One region of the Streptococcus sp. SI1 genome, then DNA from elsewhere that is predicted to be linked to it. Evidence: predicted binding sites of a transcription regulator. Region 1 holds the regulator's gene; the other holds the start of a gene.

What was found. The regulator Rex, encoded in region 1, represses fermentation and respiration genes when NADH is low (regulators of the CRP and FNR family bind a similar motif). The targets are predictions, from matches to a motif close to TTGTGAANTANTTCACAA.
Region 2: a site for Rex is predicted at 3,825-3,842, ahead of PCY10_RS05550 (class II fructose-bisphosphate aldolase). Genes of this name have one in related genera too.

The regions. Positions count from the first base shown of each region.
Region 1 is NZ_JAQFJE010000001.1:245,715-251,648, forward strand. Features, by position in the region: gene phoU (phosphate signaling complex protein PhoU) at 1-429, shown strand, start outside; gene radC (DNA repair protein RadC) at 515-1,195, shown strand; partial or broken gene PCY10_RS09660 (gamma-glutamyl-gamma-aminobutyrate hydrolase family protein) at 1,192-1,828, opposite strand; gene PCY10_RS01265 (redox-sensing transcriptional repressor Rex) at 1,847-2,491, opposite strand; gene PCY10_RS01270 (DUF1831 domain-containing protein) at 2,672-3,019, opposite strand; gene PCY10_RS01275 (cysteine desulfurase family protein) at 3,024-4,139, opposite strand; gene PCY10_RS01280 (ribose-phosphate diphosphokinase) at 4,149-5,108, opposite strand; gene PCY10_RS01285 (CYTH domain-containing protein) at 5,192-5,752, opposite strand; gene PCY10_RS01290 (GTP pyrophosphokinase family protein) at 5,848-5,934, shown strand, end outside.
Region 2 is NZ_JAQFJE010000003.1:267,994-273,927, reverse strand. Features, by position in the region: gene PCY10_RS05575 (peptide ABC transporter substrate-binding protein) at 201-2,159, shown strand; tRNA gene PCY10_RS05570 (tRNA-Leu) at 2,351-2,436, shown strand; partial or broken gene PCY10_RS05565 (gamma-glutamyl-gamma-aminobutyrate hydrolase family protein) at 2,448-3,014, shown strand; gene PCY10_RS05560 (effector binding domain-containing protein) at 3,065-3,475, shown strand; tRNA gene PCY10_RS05555 (tRNA-Leu) at 3,619-3,704, shown strand; gene PCY10_RS05550 (class II fructose-bisphosphate aldolase) at 3,888-4,769, shown strand; tRNA gene PCY10_RS05545 (tRNA-Thr) at 4,919-4,991, shown strand; partial or broken gene PCY10_RS05540 (LytTR family DNA-binding domain-containing protein) at 5,208-5,655, shown strand; gene PCY10_RS05535 (hypothetical protein) at 5,661-5,934, shown strand, end outside.

The DNA.
Region 1 (5,934 bases):
CAAGATTTACGAACTGTTATTACAGTTTTGAAGGCAAGTAGTGATGTGGAAAGAATGGGAGATCATGCCGTTTCCATTGCACAAGCAACGATTCGCATGAAAGGAGAAGTTCGTATTCAATCTGTCGAAGAAGAAATCAGCAAGATGGGACGTGACGTCAAAAATTTTGTGGAAGCAGCACTTGAACTTTACCTTAATGGTGACGTGGATAAGGCTTATGAAGTTGCAGCAATGGATGAGAAAATTAATCAGTATTTTGATGATATTCGAGATCTAGCAACGCAAGAAATTAAGGCTAATCCTGATTTGATCGTTACGGGTCGTGATTACTTCCAAGTAATTTCGTTTTTAGAACGTATTGGCGATTATGCCAAAAATATTTGTGAATGGGTTGTTTATTTTGAAACAGGCAAAATTGTTGAAATGTAAAAGTTAAAATAAAAAATTTGAGATGCTTTCTCAAATTTTTTATTTTAGTCTTCTTTTTCCGAATAAGGATATGAGGAGGTTTTTTATGTATAGTATTTCATTTCAGGAAGATTCTTTATTGCCAAGAGAACGTTTGGTAGCAGAAGGTGCAGAACAATTGAGTAATCAAGAATTATTATCTATTCTTCTCCGAACAGGTAATAAAAAAGAAACTGTTTTTCAAGTTTCCCAACGAATTTTATCAACTATTTCTAGTTTAAATGAGTTACGTAATATGACGCTACAAGAACTACAATCAATCTCTGGAATTGGTCGTATCAAAGCTATTGAGTTGCAAGCTATGGTTGAATTAGGGCAACGAATCAGCAAGGCAAAATTGATTATGCAAGAGCAGATTTTAAGTAGCCAAAAATTAGCGAAAAAAATGCAACAGGAATTAGGACATAAAAAACAGGAACATCTTGTTGCTTTATATCTAGACACTCAAAATAAAATAATTCATCAACAGACTATTTTTATCGGCAGTGTGTCACGCAGTATAGCAGAACCACGTGAAATTTTGCACTATGCTGTGAAACATATGGCGACATCTATTATATTAGTACATAATCATCCCTCAGGAGCGGTACTACCTAGCAAAAACGACGATGAAGTCACCAAACATGTAAGAGAAGCATGTGAGCTAATGGGCTTCATCTTACTGGATCATCTCATCGTCGCTGAGAAAGATTATTATAGTTATCGAGAAGAAACAGAATTGATTTAAAGTTTATTACCAACATAGTCAAAAAGAAGCCGATCTTTAAGACGTGTTTCAAATAAATATTCGAGATACCACTGAACTCCTAGATAAGCGATTTTATCAGTTGTTGCAATAGCTTCAATAGCGTTGTCTTTTGAATCCCGTGTTATGACTTCAATCTTCTTTGCTGAATCTTTGATACTTTTCTAAAATAGAGCCGGATTTAGTGACCAATTTTGGATAGTATACTCAGCAGAAGTGTCTTGCTAGTAATGTTCAATATCTTGATAAAGAGTTCTCCCATTGTGACTTGAAATAATTGTGCATCACGACAAACAGTAAAAATTGGTTTATCCTGCTGGATAGCTTCATGAATTAGGGTTAATTCAAATACATCATGTTCTAAGTGCTATCATCCCTATCAATCGTTTTTCTTCGCCATAAAATTGCGGAGCTACATTTTGCCCATCCGTTAGAATAAGTTTATCAATCATCTGGATGTAGTGGGTGTGCCATATCTGCATCCCAAATTGGTAAAATAACAAGGCTTCCACCAATTTATTTAATATCCTCTACAAATCCTTTTGCAGTATAACTCATCATTGCAAAAGGATTTGGTCTTTCATTTTCTGTAGCTCCGATAATGGGTTTCTTCATGAGTAGTGGTACGCTTTTTTAATGTTCTTTTTTCATAAAGTAGAGTAATGTCTGTAGCTCACTGGTCAAATCAACATATTGAACGACAACATCTTTTGGAACAGTTAAGTGGACAGGTGAAAAACTGAGAATACCTTTTATACCAGCTTCCACAAGAGTAGTTGCAACTTCTTGAGCTTTTGTGCTTGGAACTGTTAAAATAGCTGTTTGTACATTTACGTTTCTTAGTTTATTGTTGATTTGTGAAATACCATAAATAGGAATCCCGTCATTTGTAGTGGTTCCAACTTCAGGATGCTCGTCAATGTCAAATGCCATGACAATCTTCATTTTATTACGTTCATGGAAGCGGTAGTGGAGTAAGGCATGTCCCATATTACCGATACCAACCAACATCACATTGGTAATCGAATGATCATGAAGTAAATCAGCAAAAAAATTCATGAGCTTTTTTACATCATAACCATATCCACGACGCCCCAATTCCCCGAAGTAAGAAAAATCTCGACGGACAGTTGCTGAATCAATTCCGATAGCATCTGCGATTTGCTTTGAATTTGCCTTTTCGATTTTTTCAGAATTAAATCGTTTAAAAATCCGATAATAAAGAGAGAGTCTTTTAGCAGTTGCACGTGGAATAACTGTACTTTTTTCAGATTTCACAAAACCACATCCTTTCAATGACTATTTTATAGAAAGTTTGTGAAAAAATCAACTTATTTGATAAAAATAGAAAAATAGTAGGATAAAATGCAGAAAATTTTTGATTCTGCATTTTATCCTACTCTTACTTTATTACTTCGCTGCTAGTTTAAAAATAAGATTTTAAACTAGGTCATTTTCCTATTGATCTTTCTTGATGAAAATGCCACGTTCTACCAAACTATTCATTAGGAAATAAAATTTTTCCTGAATAATATGATTAGCCTCTGATTTAAAAATATTGACCAAACGAAGTCCTGATTTGTCTGTAATATTGATTTTTACACCCGAAAGCTCTTTATTGATAATGATTTTTAATAGGAAACCATCACCACTATTGGGAACATTTTCTAATAAGCGTGACAATTCATAATTTCCAACTTTTGTTTCAGCGAAAGTGTTATCACGCAAAGTAAATTTTTTTACGTTTTCTCCAAGAGAGTAGCTGTATGGGCAATCTTTTAAGTGAATAGTGGTCTCAAAAGCCATCTATTTATCCTCCTAAAATTTCTTTTAATATTGTGGTAAATTGGTGAACTTCTTCTGAAGTATTTTGTTCTGAAAAGCTAATGCGGATAGATTCCTTTAAACGATTTGAATCACTACCATAAAAAGCTTCAAGAACGTGACTTGGTTCAACTGTACCTGCTGTACAAGCAGATCCGGTTGAAATAGAAATTCCTGCCAAGTCTAAACGCATTAGTAATAAGTCATTAGCCTGTGTAGGAAAGCCAAGATTTACAACATAGGGAAATGTATGAGAAATATTGTTGATATAATAGTCTGTCTCATCCAACTCCGTGAGCAGTTGTGTTTTTAAACTGTCAACATGGTGAATATTTGCTTGATAAGAACTGAGATTTTCTTTTAAAGCTGCAATCATTCCAGCGATAGCTGCTAAATTTTCAGTGCCTGCACGTCTTTTATCTTCTTGATCTCCACCATGTAAAAATTTATCAAATTTCATCTGATTGGCATATAAGAAACCAATGCCTTTAGGACCATGAAATTTATGAGCTGATGCACTCATAAAATCAATTCCTAGTTTTTCAGGATACACAGGTAATTTGCCCATAATTTGTACTGCATCCACATGATAAGCGGTAGGATGATGTTTCAAAACTTCAGCAATTTCTTTGATTGGAAGCAGGTAGCCAGTTTCATTGTTGGCATACATAGTGGAGACAAGTATAGTATCCTCTCTAAGAGCTTCTTTTATCTGCTGAGCTGTGATTTCTCCATTTTGGGGTTGGATATAAGTCGCTTCAAAGCCAAACTTATCTACCAGATATTCAATAGTTGCAAGCACAGAATGATGTTCGATAGCAGTGGTGATAATGTGCTTTCCTTGATCTTGATGGGCTAAGGCATACCCCTTTATGGCTGTATTGTTACTTTCTGTCCCACCTGATGTAAAGATGATATGTTGACTTTTAGTATGAAGTAGATCAGCAAGTTCTTGTCGTTCTTTGCGAAGAATTTTGTTAGCAGCTCTGCCGTGGTTATGGATACTAGATGGATTACCAAAGGTATTTTCCATAACCTGTGTCATAGCAGTCATAGCAGCCTTTGACATGGGTGTTGTTGCTGCATTATCGAAATAAATCAAGATTTCTCCTTATTTCTTTTTATTATAGGCAAATAGAGGACTAACGGGTTTTCTTTTATGGATACGAACGATTGCGTCTCCAATTAGCTCGCTTGCAGTAATGTATTGAACATTTTTCGGAGTTTTTTCTTTCGTTGCAACTGAGTCAGTAACCAGGATTTCTTTGATGGGAGAGTTGTCTAACTTTTCAGCGGCTCCCTCAACAAATAAACCATGACTAGAAACTGCATAAATCTCTGTTGCACCTTCGCGTTCAACAATTTTGGAAGCTTCAGCAAATGTACGACCAGTATTTAAAATATCATCAATAAGGATAGCTTTTTTTCCAGCTACATCTCCGATAATATAGCCTTCGTTACGGTGGGTATCGTCTTGAGCGTAGTCGATAATCGCAATCGGAGCATCTAAATGCTCTGCTAAACTTCTAGCACGTTTAACACCAGAATTTTTGGGACTAACCACAACAACATCTTCACCAGACAAGCCCTTTTCACAGTAATGTTTGGCGAAGAGAGGGACAGTGTAAAGGTTATCAACAGGAATATCAAAGAAACCTTGAACTTGAACGGCATGCAAATCAAGGGTCAGAACACGATCAACTCCTGCCTTTACCAACATATTTGCTACCAGTTTTGCCGTAATTGGTTCACGAGGAGCAGCTGTACGGTCTTGACGAGCATAGCCAAAATATGGCATAACGACATTAACAGAATTAGCGCTGGCACGATTGCATGCATCCACCATGATGAGAAGTTCCATTAAATGATTATTGACAGGGAAACTCGTTGACTGAATGATAAATACATCAAAACCACGTACACTTTCCTCAATGTTAACTTGAATTTCTCCATCTGAGAATTGACGTGAGGATAATTTTCCAAGGGGAACACCAGCAGCTTTAGCAATTTTTTCGGCTATATCGTGATTGGAATTTAGTGCAAATAACTTCATCTGTGTTTTATCCGTCAGTATATCCATCATAACTTATTAAGTCTCCTTTTGATTTCTACACTCCATTTTATCAAAAAATAAGTAAAATTTCAGCTTTTTATTCATAAGTTTTGAGCAAATCTTGCAACTTTAGGTTTTGCATATTTATAATGGATATGATGAGCTTGTAAAAAGTGGTCGAATTGTTTTTTTCCAATTTTAGCATCTGTTACTTCGAGTTCTAATTCATAATCTATTGTATTAAAGAAATGGTTTTCGTCAAGTGCCATTAAGCCGATGCTGCTTTCTTTTTCATAACGAGTGGTTGTCAAACTCCCTAGAAGTTGTAATTCATTGAGTTTGATAGGAGTGTGGATTAGTAGGGTGTGTATTTCTCCTTTTGGTAGCACACATTCATTGATGAAGAGATGACTTTCTGCTAAAGTAAGTGATTGATTGTATTCCATATTACCGATCTGCTGAGGAATTTTCAATGTTAACTCAGCACGATTTTCAAAAGTACGAATCCGAAGTGCCATTTTTGCATCTCGAATTGAAAAGTCAGGTGTATCAATATAGTAGTTTGTCTGCTTAATAGGTTTTACATCAGCAAATAGTGGCAATAGTTGTTGGTACTCATTTTTTGTCAAAAGTGTTTTGTATTCAATTTCCAAATGATTCATTTTCCAATCCTTTTCTTTTGTTTGAAAGCGATTTATGTTATAATAAGTATTGTGTTTATTTTATAAAAAAAAGAGTAAAATGACAAGGTGAGTGTATGCAATTAGAGTGGGAAGAGTTTCTGGATCCTTATATTCAAGCGGTGGGCGAATTGAAAATTAAGCTGCGTGGGATTCGTAAACAG
Region 2 (5,934 bases), on a different contig from region 1:
TTATTCGGTTTGGGTTTTAAGATGAAAATGAGGATGTTTATTTTTATTCATTACTTAGCTTATTTTTAGAAAATAGTGTATATAAAAGACTGTCTTTTGAATAAATAACCCATCTTTCTTAAGCAAGACCTTTACTTTTTGAAAACATTTCGGTATAATATGCAATGTAATAAGATGTGACATTAGAGGAGGTTTTATCTATGAAATCATCAAAATGGATTATTGCAACGGGAGTTGTACTAAGTGCTGGAATTTTATTGGCTGGTTGTGGCAAGTCAAGCTCTAGCACATCGACATATTCATATGTGTATACACAAGACTCAGATACGCTGAATTATTTGATGGCGAATCGAGCAACAACATCAGATGTTGTTACCAATTTAGTTGATGGATTATTAGAAAATGACCGATACGGGAACTTAGTTCCAGCACTCGCTAAGTCATGGACAGTCTCCAAAGATGGTTTGACGTATACGTATAAATTACGTAAAGACGCGAAATGGTACACATCAGAAGGCGAAGAGTACGCAGGTGTAAAAGCACAAGACTTTGTAACTGGTTTGAAATATGCTGCAGATAACAAATCCGAAGCTCTTTACCTTGTACAAGACTCTGTCAAAGGATTAGATGCGTATATCAAAGGGGAGACAAAAGATTTTTCAAAAGTAGGTGTAAAAGCTATTGATGATTATACAGTACAGTATACTCTGAGTCGTGCAGAAACTTATTGGAATTCAAAAACAACCAATAACATCCTCTTCCCAGTCAATGCAGCCTTCTTAAAATCCCAAGGAAAGAATTTTGGTTCTGTAAAACCGAGTAGCATTCTTTACAACGGTCCATATCTGCTGAAGTCTTTGACGGCTAAATCCTCTATGGAATTTGCAAAAAATCCTCATTATTATGACAAAAAGAATGTTCATTTAGACAATATAAAGTTGACATATTATGATGGATCGGACCAAGAAGCGCTTATTCGAAACTTTACTGAGGGTGCTTATAGTGCAGCTCGTCTTTATCCAAATAGTTCTAGTTTTGCTTCTGTTAAGAAACAGTATAATAACAATATCATCTATAGTTTACAAGATGCGACCAGTTACTATTATAACTTTAACTTAAATCGTCAGTCTTATCACCATACATCTAAGAAAACAGATGCTCAAAAAACTGCAACACAGGAAGCAGTACTCAATAAAGCATTTCGTCAAGCAATCAATTTCGCCTACAATCGAATGTCTTATGGTGCGCAAAGCAATGGGAAAGATGGAGCGACAAAAGTATTGCGGAATACACTTGTTCCACCAACGTTTATTTCAATTGGTGATAAAACATTTGGGGATCTCGTATCTTCCAAATTGGTGAAGTACGGTTCAGAATGGTCTGATATGAATTTGGCTGATGCACAGGATGCTTACTACAATCCAGCAAAGGCAAAAGCAAAATTTGCACAAGCAAAAGCAGAGTTGCAAGCTAAAGGAGTTCAGTTCCCAATTCATTTGGATGTACCGGCTGATCAGACAAGTAAAATTGGCGTTCAATGGGAAAGTTCTATGAAACAATCCGTTGAGTCTGTTTTAGGAAAAGAGAATGTTGTCATTGATATTCAACAAATGAGTTCAGATGAACTGAACAACATTGGCTACTTTGCTAATACTGCTGCTCAAAAAGATTATGATTTATACAATGGCGGATGGTCAGGGGACTATCAAGATCCATCAACTTATCTAGATACCTTGAATACAAAAAATGGTGGTAGTTTGAAGAACTTTGGCTTGGAACCTGGTCAAGAGAACGATAAGATAAAAACTGTTGGTTTGGATACCTATACTACAATGCTTGAGGAAGCAAATGCTGAAACCAATGAGACGAAGCGTTATGAGAAATATGCTGAAGCGCAGGCGTGGTTAATTGATAGTGGGTTGACAATGCCAAATCTTTCTCTTGGAGGAACACCATCTGTGACAAAGACAGTTCCGTTTAGCCGTTCATATTCTCTAGTAGGAATTAAGGGTGGTTCAAGCAACTACTTTAAATATGTTAAGTTGCAAGATAAAATTGTGACGACCAAAGAATACGAAAGTGCTAAAAAGAAATGGCTGAAAGAAAAAGAAGCTTCTAATAAAAAAGCACAAGATAACTATGAAAATCATGTAAAATAAGTACAAGAAATTTCTATGGCTACTAAGTTTCATAGAAATTTCTTTTTGTACGAAATGGACTATCATTCAAGTTCTTTTTAATAATGTTACCTAACATAAACATTTAGGATTGTTGATTGGATGCTTCACTTTTTTCAAAAATTTTCTTGACAAGCCTTAGCTGTCCTGTTATATTAGTAAAGTATTCAATCGCGGGGATGGTGGAATTGGCAGACGCGCAGGACTAAGGATCCTGTGACCGCTTTAGGTCGTGATGGTTCAAGTCCCTCTCTCCGCATGAGATAAGCTGGTTTTGGTCAGAGAGGAACTGAGGGTAAAATTCAGGCAATCCTCTATGCGCGTGAGCAGGATGTGCCTATGTTGGGCATTTGCTTGGGTATGCAGTTAACCTGTGTCGAATTCGCCCATCACGTCCTAGGCCTGGCAGATGCCAGCTCAGCGGAGCTTAATCCAGACACATCGTATCCAATCATTGACCTCATGCGTGATCAGATTGATGTCGAAGACTTGGGTGGAACGCTGAGACTGGGGCTCTATCCTTCTAAACTTAAGCGCAATTCTAAAGTAGCGGCAGATTATGACTATCAAGAAATCGTGCAACGTCGTCATCGCCATCGCTATGAGTTTAACAATGCTTTCCGCGAGCAGTTTGAGGCAGCCGGATTTGTATTTTCTGGAGTTTTACCAGACAATCGCTTGGTCGAAATAGTGGAAATCCCAGAAAACAAATTCTTTGTGGCCTGTCAGTATCACCCAGATCTTTCCAGCTGCCCGAACCGACCTGAAGGTCTTTATACGGCCTTTGTCACAGCAGTGGAAGAGCCAGGAGAGATAGACTTGCTTTTTCTAGGATAAGCGATTTTTTTAGAGAAATGTTATAATGAAAAACAAAAGGAGGGAAGAAGATGTTTCTAAACATTTTAGCTAGTATTCGTACTAATAATTTTCAAGACGAGCATTGTATAGAAAAAATCCAAGCTCTCTGGCAGGAACAAGAGGGGGCTGTGAAAGAAGCTTTTGCCCAAGGGGAACCAGTCTATGCTGTCTATCATGATTATGCTAGTGATTACAAAGGAGACTACAGTCTCTCCATCTGCCGTTTGACAGATGGGGAACTCTATGATTTTGATACCTCTGAGCAGACCTATCAAGTGTTTGAAGCGGATAAGGAGGATTCTCAAGCGGTTCTTCATGCTTGGCAGAGGATTTGGCAGGCAGAAGAAACAGGTGAGCTTCATCGGGACTACACTATTGACTTTGAAAAATACGATCCTGACCAAACTGTGGCTGTCTTTGTTGCGACTCAGAAGCACTGAGTTTTCTGTGTTCCTGTCTTAGTTTTATTTTCGCTTAGATTTCCCAGTCTTGCTGCTTGAGTAGAAAGTTGATTTTTTGAAATAAAGTCAAAATTTTCTTGACAAGCCTTAGCTGTCCTGTTATACTAGTAAAGTACTCAATCGCGGGGATGGCGGAATTGGCAGACGCGCAGGACTAAGGATCCTGTGACCGCTTTAGGTCGTGAGGGTTCAAGTCCCTCTCTCCGCATGAGATAAGCTGGCTTCGGTCAGTTTTTTTGTTTTATCATTTTGAACTGTGAGGCAGGAAATTTTGTTTTATAAGAGAAAACGCTTAAAAAATTAGGAAACACTGGTATTTTTTTCTGAAAAGTGATAAAATAAACAATGTAAGTGGGGAAACCCATAAAAATAAATAGGAGGCCTAATACTAATGGCAATCGTTTCAGCAGAAAAATTTGTCCAAGCAGCTCGTGACAATGGTTATGCAGTTGGTGGATTTAATACAAACAACCTTGAGTGGACTCAAGCTATCTTGCGTGCAGCAGAAGCTAAAAAAGCTCCAGTACTTATCCAAACTTCTATGGGTGCTGCTAAATATATGGGTGGTTATAAAGTATGTAAACTCCTCATTGAAAGCCTTGTAGAATCAATGGGAATTACTGTACCAGTTGCTATTCACCTTGACCATGGTCATTATGAAGATGCGCTTGAATGTATCAAAGTTGGTTACACTTCAGTTATGTTTGATGGTTCTCATCTTCCAGTTGAAGAAAACCTTGAAAAAGCTCGTAGAGTGGTTGAATTTGCGCATGCAAATGGAGTATCAGTGGAAGCTGAAGTCGGTACTATCGGTGGTGAAGAAGACGGTATCATCGGTGACGGTGAATTGGCTCCAATTGAAGATGCAAAAGCAATGGTTGAAACTGGAATTGACTTCCTTGCAGCAGGTATTGGTAACATTCATGGACCATATCCAGCTAACTGGAAAGGTCTTCACCTTGATCACTTGCAAAAATTGACAGAAGCTGTTCCAGGCTTCCCAATCGTATTGCATGGTGGCTCAGGTATTCCAGATGATCAAATCCAAGCAGCTATCAAATTGGGTGTGGCAAAAGTCAACGTAAATACTGAGTGTCAAATTGCTTTTGCTAAAGCTACTCGTAAATTTGCTGCTGAATACGAAGCAAACGAAGCAGAATACGATAAGAAGAAACTCTTTGACCCACGTAAATTCTTGAAATCAGGTTTCGAAGCAATTACAGAAGCTGTTGAAGAACGTATCGACGTATTCGGTTCAGAAGGTAAAGCTTAATTAGGTTATAGAACAAAAAATCTCGCTACGGCGGGATTTTTTTCTATATCTTTGGGATAAAAGTAGGCCTTGTCTGAGTTGAATTAAGAAGTTGTAAAATTTTTGCTTGACAAAACAAGTCAACATGGTAGAATAAGGAGGTAGCAATCGCCGATTTAGCTCAGTTGGTAGAGCAACGCACTCGTAACGCGTAGGTCGTAGGTTCAAGCCCTATAATCGGCACTATTGAAGGTCTTCATCATATTGAAGGTCTTTTTGTTTATTGTCTATAAAATGTGGTTGTGTAAAAAGCAATAGAATCTAGTCAATTTATGAAACATAAGTAGCTTATTCAGATCTCGTAACCACTTACCTGTCCAAATGAACCACTTACTGAAAATCGCTTGAATTTCATATGACAATTGGTATAATGAATAAAGAAAAGTGAGAGGAGCGTTTATGAAAATTCGAGTAGAACTAGATTCTAATTTGGAAGAAGCAGAAATTGTCATTAAGGCGCCTCGCTTTGATGAGCAGATAGAGCGTATTCAGCGTTCCTTGGAAGAAGTTGCCAAACCGTCCATTCTTTTTTACAAAGATACGAGCGAATATTATGTTGATTTAGCAGATATCCTTTTCTTTGAAACGGATGGAAATAAAATTTTTGCGCATGCTCGGAATAATGCTTATGAAGTCAAACTAAAATTGTATGAGTTGGAAGAATGCCTGCCGCGATATTTCTGTCGTATTTCTAAATCAACGATTACAAATATTAAAGCAATCTATTCATTAGAAAAGTCTTTTTTCAGGAACGAGCAGTATTCGTTTCTATGATACCCATAAGCAAGTACATGTATCTAGGCATTATTTTCAATTCTTAAAAGAAAAATTAGGTGAAATGAGGTAAATATTATGAGAAAAACATTATTTGGAGTAGGGCTTTTAGTACTGGCTGGTTGGATACTGTTGCAAGGGAATTTTGGTATTCCATCTATTCGCTTCAATTTTTGGCCACTGCTTGTTGTGCTGGTTTTTGCTTACTTTGCACTTGAAAATTTTTGGAGAGGAAATTTATCTGGCGGGGTTATTTTAGCCATTATTTCCCTAATCGTTGCAAATAGTAGTTATCACTTTTTGCCAATTTCATCTGGAACAATTTTCTTAGCAGGTATTCTGGCTTCTATTG